2 regions of the Lactobacillus sp. C449L genome follow, and region 2 is predicted to be linked to the other one. Evidence: riboswitches for the same ligand, from Rfam matches in the RefSeq annotation. Region 2 holds a riboswitch; the other holds the start of a gene.

What was found. Region 2 has a riboswitch for thiamine pyrophosphate ahead of AC2JF9_RS03180 (ECF transporter S component). Riboswitches for the same ligand answer to the same signal wherever they lie in the genome.
Region 1: it holds a riboswitch for thiamine pyrophosphate, as region 2 does, so the genes downstream of both, AC2JF9_RS05800 (ATP-binding cassette domain-containing protein) here and AC2JF9_RS03180 (ECF transporter S component) in region 2, are expected to answer to the same signal.

The regions. Positions count from the first base shown of each region.
Region 1 is NZ_JBWXGA010000003.1:24,568-27,728, reverse strand. Features, by position in the region: gene htpX (zinc metalloprotease HtpX) at 1-181, shown strand, start outside; gene AC2JF9_RS05805 (helix-turn-helix domain-containing protein) at 241-1,179, opposite strand; TPP riboswitch at 1,329-1,418, shown strand; gene AC2JF9_RS05800 (ATP-binding cassette domain-containing protein) at 1,454-2,821, shown strand; gene AC2JF9_RS05795 (energy-coupling factor transporter transmembrane component T family protein) at 2,832-3,161, shown strand, end outside.
Region 2 is NZ_JBWXGA010000001.1:674,290-677,450, forward strand. Features, by position in the region: gene AC2JF9_RS03175 (tyrosine-protein phosphatase) at 1-463, opposite strand, end outside; gene AC2JF9_RS03180 (ECF transporter S component) at 586-1,164, opposite strand; TPP riboswitch at 1,208-1,299, opposite strand; gene AC2JF9_RS03185 (M42 family metallopeptidase) at 1,368-2,453, opposite strand; gene hpt (hypoxanthine phosphoribosyltransferase) at 2,696-3,161, shown strand, end outside.

The DNA.
Region 1 (3,161 bases), on a different contig from region 2:
CCCACATGGCTTAGTTTCTGCTTTGCAAAAAATCGAGAGTTCAGATCCAATGAAAAAAGTCGATCCCAGCAGTGCTGGAATGTACATCGAAGATCCGTTGCGTAAAAAACACGGTTTTACTCATCTTTTTGATAGTCATCCTCCAACCGCTGACCGCATTAAAAGACTAGAAAAAATGTAGTTTATCCTACTTAAAAAAGCTCCCTTTTTCGGGAGCTTTTTTACTTATCATTTTGGCGGTTATTTTAGGTTAATATTAGCTTGCCTAAATAGCTCCGCTCGCATTTGAACTGGTGTCTCATGATAATATTCATTAAATTTTTTATAGAAAAAAGACTTACCATTATAGCCGACCCTAGCAATCACATCTTTAACTGAAATATCAGGACGAGCAAGCAAACTGCGTGCTTCTTGCATTCGTCTTTCATCAACATGTTCGACAAAGCTCTTACCAGTTTTTTGCTTAACCATACTAGAAAAATAATTAGGGTTTAGTCCAAAATGTTCAGCTGCTTCTTTTAAAGTGATATCAGTAAAATTGGCGTCAATATATTGCTCAAGAGCAGTTTGCGCAAACTTAGGCGTAGTGGCGGTTGCAGTTTTTAAGTCTTGATTTCTAATTGCAGATATAAAGAGCATATTTAGTTCAGCAATAATCATACTGTGCGTGAACATATTCTGGTTTAGATATTCATCGATGATTTTCTTCATCAATTGCGCTGTCTGCGACATTTGTGAACATTTTAAGCTTAACAAACGGTTAGTTGCCAAAGCGTCAGTTACTTGCTGAACAGCATGCTCTTCTTGCGCGTTAAGTATAGAGCTCTTGCCAAAAAAACTTTGCCAATCAAACTGCGAATTAAATTCAAGTTTAACTAGAATATCTTTTTTATCCTGCTTAGTTACTTCATATTCGCATTTTGCTTGTAAAAGCACTATGTTACCCGTAGCCAAAGTCAAAATCTGGCCATTAATTTTGACTTTAGCCGTGCCATCAACTTCATAAAGAATAGTCGTTTTTGTAGTTTGATAGCGATGAATACCTGTATTGTGGTTTTCTAAGTGCGCCATAAATAAGTCAAAATTTTTATTGCCTGGCTTTATGCTCACCTCGTTTGAGTCGCTGCTGCTTGACTCTAAAATGCTGGCTAAATATTGTTCTAGCTTAACTGCTGCCATGCCGTCACCTTCTTGTTAATAATCTGTTTTCATAATTTTATTATATAGCAAAAAATCTCTCTAATAATATCTTTTTCCTTTAATGAGTTAATAGTCAAGCTTAGCTATCAGAGCTGCTAGACAAGGAAATGCCTTTTAGGTATAATTGACCTGAAATATAGGGGTGCCGTAAGGCTGAGAATATACCCGTTGAACCTGCTATGGATAATGCCAGCGAAGGGAAAATCATTGAATTTTTAAGTCGTCTGGCGGGTTGCCATGACGATTTTTTAGATTGGTTAGAAAATTGATTACAACTAAAAACCTAACTTTTTCATATGATGAAAACCATGTAATTCTTGAGAATATTAACTTGCTTATCCCGACTGGCAAATTTTCCCTTTTAGTAGGACCAACTGGATGTGGCAAATCGACACTTTTAAAAATTTTGGCTTCTCTTTACCCGAAATATGCTGGCAAACTTACAGGTAATATCAACTTAAACGGGCTTAAGAGTGCGATGATGTTTCAAAACGCAGGCGAGCAATTTACAATGGCAACGCCACGCGAAGAAATTATTTTTGCACTAGAGAACCTACAAGTTGATCGTGATCACTACCAAAAGCGACTTAAGCACGCCGTTGAATTTGCCCAAATTAATGACTTACTTGATCAGAAAATTGTAACCATGTCTGGTGGGGAGCAACAGCGTGTAGCACTTGCGGTCCTGATTGCAATGGACGTTGACCTTTTTTTGCTGGATGAGCCTTTTGCCAGTTGCGATCCAACTAATCGTAAGTTTTTAATTACCAAATTAGCCCACTTGCGTGACCAAGGGAAAACAATTGTTATCAGTGATCACATTCTAAGCGACTATATAGACGTTTGTGACTACTTATTTACCTTTACAGGTAAAGATATTATTAAGCTAAACCAAGATCAACAAGATGCTATTTTAAAAGCAGACGACCAACCTCAGCATTATACTTTTAAACTCCCGACCACCGAAAAAACCTGCTTTACTCTTGCTAATTCCGAAATTAATCAAAATCGCTTGCTGCTAAAGCAAGACCATTTAAATATTATTACTGGCAAGACAACGCTTATTACTGGTCCAAACGGTGTCGGCAAAACTTCTTTTTTTAAGGCACTAACAAAGATGTTGCCCTATAACGGCAGCATAACATATTCTAGCAAGGAGATTCGTAACTTATCGGCTCGTAAATATCTGCTGAAAGTTGGACAAATTTTCCAAGCTGCAAGTGACCAGTTTATTAACGTTTCAGTTGCAGACGAAATCAATTTAAGCAAAAAGCAACGAACCAATGATTTCTACACTGACCAAAAAATTGCGGATTCACTGCATTATCTTAATTTAGACCAGACCATGGACCAAGTTGTTTACTCACTTTCAGGAGGTCAGCAGAAGAAACTGCAAATTTTGTTAATGCTGATTGCCGATCAAAAAGTTTTATTAATTGATGAACCGCTAAGTGGGCTCGACAGCGAATCTGCTCAAAAAGTTATGCACTTGCTCAAAGAAAGTCAGGAAAAACGGGGGCAAACCCTATTAATTATTAGTCATGAATTGACTAATTTAGCCAGTTGGTGCGACTTCCACTTAGTTTTCGAAAATCAACATCTTACCTACGTGAATAAGTGAGGCAGTGATTATGAATCCCAGTTTTAAATTTATCTTAGCGCTAGTTATTTCCGTAGAATTATCCTTAAAAAGTAGCCTAGCAACTAATTTACTAGTTATTATTTTTTCAATTATATATCTTATTTATAAACACATTAAGTTAAGGAATCTTTTGATAACATTATTAACACCGTTAATTGCGGCCTTTACAATTTTCGCAACCCTCTACTGGTTTGCTCCTCAGCCTAACCTTGAAAATGCATTGAGTCTTTCCAGCCGAGTTTATGTTTACACCTTAACAATTTATTGTGTAGCAATCGGGACAACCGCTGAAAATTTAGCTAAATCTTTTGAACAAAAC
Region 2 (3,161 bases):
AAATTAAGGCCGCGCCCACTCCGGTACGATCCTTTCCAGCAAAGCAGTGAAAAGCAGTTGGAACGGGGTTTTCAATTAAGCTCATTAAAAATTGACGATAGCCCTCTTTAGCTGATTTAGATAATGCCAGTTCTTCATATGTCTTAAGCATATCTTCTTCTACGTGGCTATTGGCAGAAATAATTTCATCTACACTTGCTTGGTTTGTTCCACTGTCTTTTAAAACGTCAAGCACAACATAATCAAGACCTTGCCAGAGATAGTCAGGATATTCTGCACGTTCGTCCGATCCACGGAAGTCAACTAGCCGTTTAATCTGATACTGATTTTGCACAGCATCCTTTTGTTCAGCAGTTAAGTCAAACAACTGACCGCAGCGAAAAAGCAAGCCTTCTTTGACCTTTTGCCCATTTGCACTAATATAGCCACCTAAAGAACGCCAATTTGTAATCTCTTTTGCCATAGTTCTCCTCAAATTTATAAAAAAGCTAATTTTTCCTTATAAATTACTATTATAAGTTTTATCGCCGTTGCCGTCCATTTATTCCAAAATAAAAAGCACTCCAAAATGAAGTGCTTTTTATTTTAGTCTAATTTTGGCTTTAGTGCTCGATCAAATAAGTTTGTTATCAGCTTGACCAAAACACCATCAAAAACTAATGCTGAAATAATAGCAGTAATAAACATAATTACACGAAGTTGAACACTGTATTTACTCCATCCATATAAGAAGTAAGATGGTATATAACCACCTAAACCTGCAAAGAAAGCACCAGTTAATACGCTTTGCCATGAAAACCTCTGGTAACGCTCTTTTTTAGGAAAGAAACCAATCTCGTTAGTGGCTCCTTGAATGAACCCAGAGAGAATAGTGGTCGCACCCCATTGTCCTCCAATTGCCATCTCAACAACGGCTGCCAGCAATTCCCCAATAGTACCCGAACCAGTCGTAGGCACAAAATACATTGCCAATGGTCCAGCAATTAACCACAATCCAGAAAAAACGGTATCCGTTACCGGAGCATAGCCAGTGGGTAGCAAAGCCATCTTAACTAGGTTAAAAGCCCAATTAAAACCATACGTATATATTACTCCCATAACAATTGCAATTAAGGCAATTAAAATAATCGATTTAACATTCCATTTTGACGATCTTGTAAACATAAAAATACTCCTAACCAACTAATAAAGTCAGTAGGAGCATCATAAGTACTTTTTAACACTTCCCTAGCGCAGGTATTATCCCGTTCAGGTTCAGAGGGTATTTCTCAGCTTAATGTGGCACCCCTAGCGACTCTTTTTTTAAGTTTTATACATTATAACATACATTACTAATTTCATTTGCCGATTCTGACATACCGCGCTGACTATTTAAACTGACTAAAACCAGCTAGCTTTTCTTTCGTTAAGTCACGAATAATAGCAAGAGTTAAATTGACGGATGCCTTAAAGTCCTGATAGGCGCTAAAGCAATATGCTGAATGCTCATAACGAACTGGAATGCCAATAACAATTGTTGGTGCACCATTTTCATAGTAAATCGCCGCACCATCTTGTCCACCACCAGTTCGAACCGAACGCGTATAAGGAATATTGTTCTTATCGGCAATCTCACAGGCGTATTGCTGAAACTTCGGATTCGGTAAAAATGAAGTATCCATGTCTCGCAACATTGGTCCACGTTTTAGTCCAGTCTGAGAAAGCCATTCTGGTGTAAAAGTATCGTCAGCAGGACAAGACTCAAGGACAATCGCTAAATCCGGCTTTACGGCTCTTGCAGTAACATAGGCTCCGCGCAGTCCCACTTCCTCTTGGCTTGATAACGCTGCAACAACATTGAAATCAGTCTTTTCACCATTTAAATTGTCAAGAACGTCTGCCATTGCGGCAGCTCCGAAACGATCATCGAAATCCTTGCCAAAGAACAAGCCTGATTTTTCGTTATATTCGCATTTTACGTCAACAAAAATCGGACAGCCAGTATCAATTTTGTAGTCATTAATTGTTTCTTCTCGCGAAGATGAACCAACATCAATTGACATATCAGCAACATCTGGCACATTGTCAAGCTCAGCATCAGTCATAAAGTGCGGTGGTTTGGTCGCCACAACTCCAGGAATATACTCGCCAGCGCGGTTTTTAATTCGTACACGTAAAGCGGGAATGTTGTATTTAACCCAGCCACCAAGTGGCACGAATTTGATCATACCATTTGGTCTAACAGCTTGGGCAATGAAACCAACCGAATCCGAATGAGCATCAAGTTGAATAACTGGACGATCAGGTTGATTATCTTTTTTGGAAGCAAAAACGTTAAGCATTCCATCTACTTTAACGTCTGCAAAATCTTTTACAGTATCAGTAAATAGTTTAACGAATTCTTCTTCAAAGCCAGAAGTTGAATTAGCATCTGAAAAAGCTTTAAGCATTTTTATTTCTTGTTCTTTTTCCATTAGTGTATTGACCTTTCATTAGACTAAATTCTTAATTTCCATTGTAGCAAAAACCCTGCTAATTAAACCATCAATTTAAGCTATTTTTCAGATAATCTTACTACTTTCTTTCAATAAGTAGTTTTTGTACGTAATCTAGCCAAAAATGGGGCAAAAATGTTGAAAAACGTGGTTTTTTTAGATAAAAATGCTATAATCGAAATTATTAGAAAATTTTAGTTTTTAAATTGAAGGGTAGATAAATGCCGAAAAGTGACAACATTGATAGTATTATTGATCATAAATTGTTTACTACAAATGATATACATAAAATGTGTATCAAACTTGGTAAACAGTTGACTGAAGATTATGCTGGGAAAAATCCACTAATTGTTGGAGCACTCAAAGGAGCAATTTTCTTTTTAACCGATTTAGTAAGGGAAATGGATGTTAAAGCCGAAATCGACTTCATGGATGTGTCCAGCTATGGCAACGAATTTGAATCATCTGGCAAAGTCAAGATTATTTCTGATTTGGCAACTGATGTTAAAAACCGAGATGTTTTAATCGTTGAAGATATTGTTGACACCGGCCTCACCTTGAATTACATGAAAGAGCTACTCAATAAGCGTGGCGCTAAAAGCGTTAAGTGTTGCGTACTGTTGAATAAAGAAGCTAATCGGAAAAATGAGGTCAGCGTTGAATACTATGGTTCAAAAGTTGGCAATG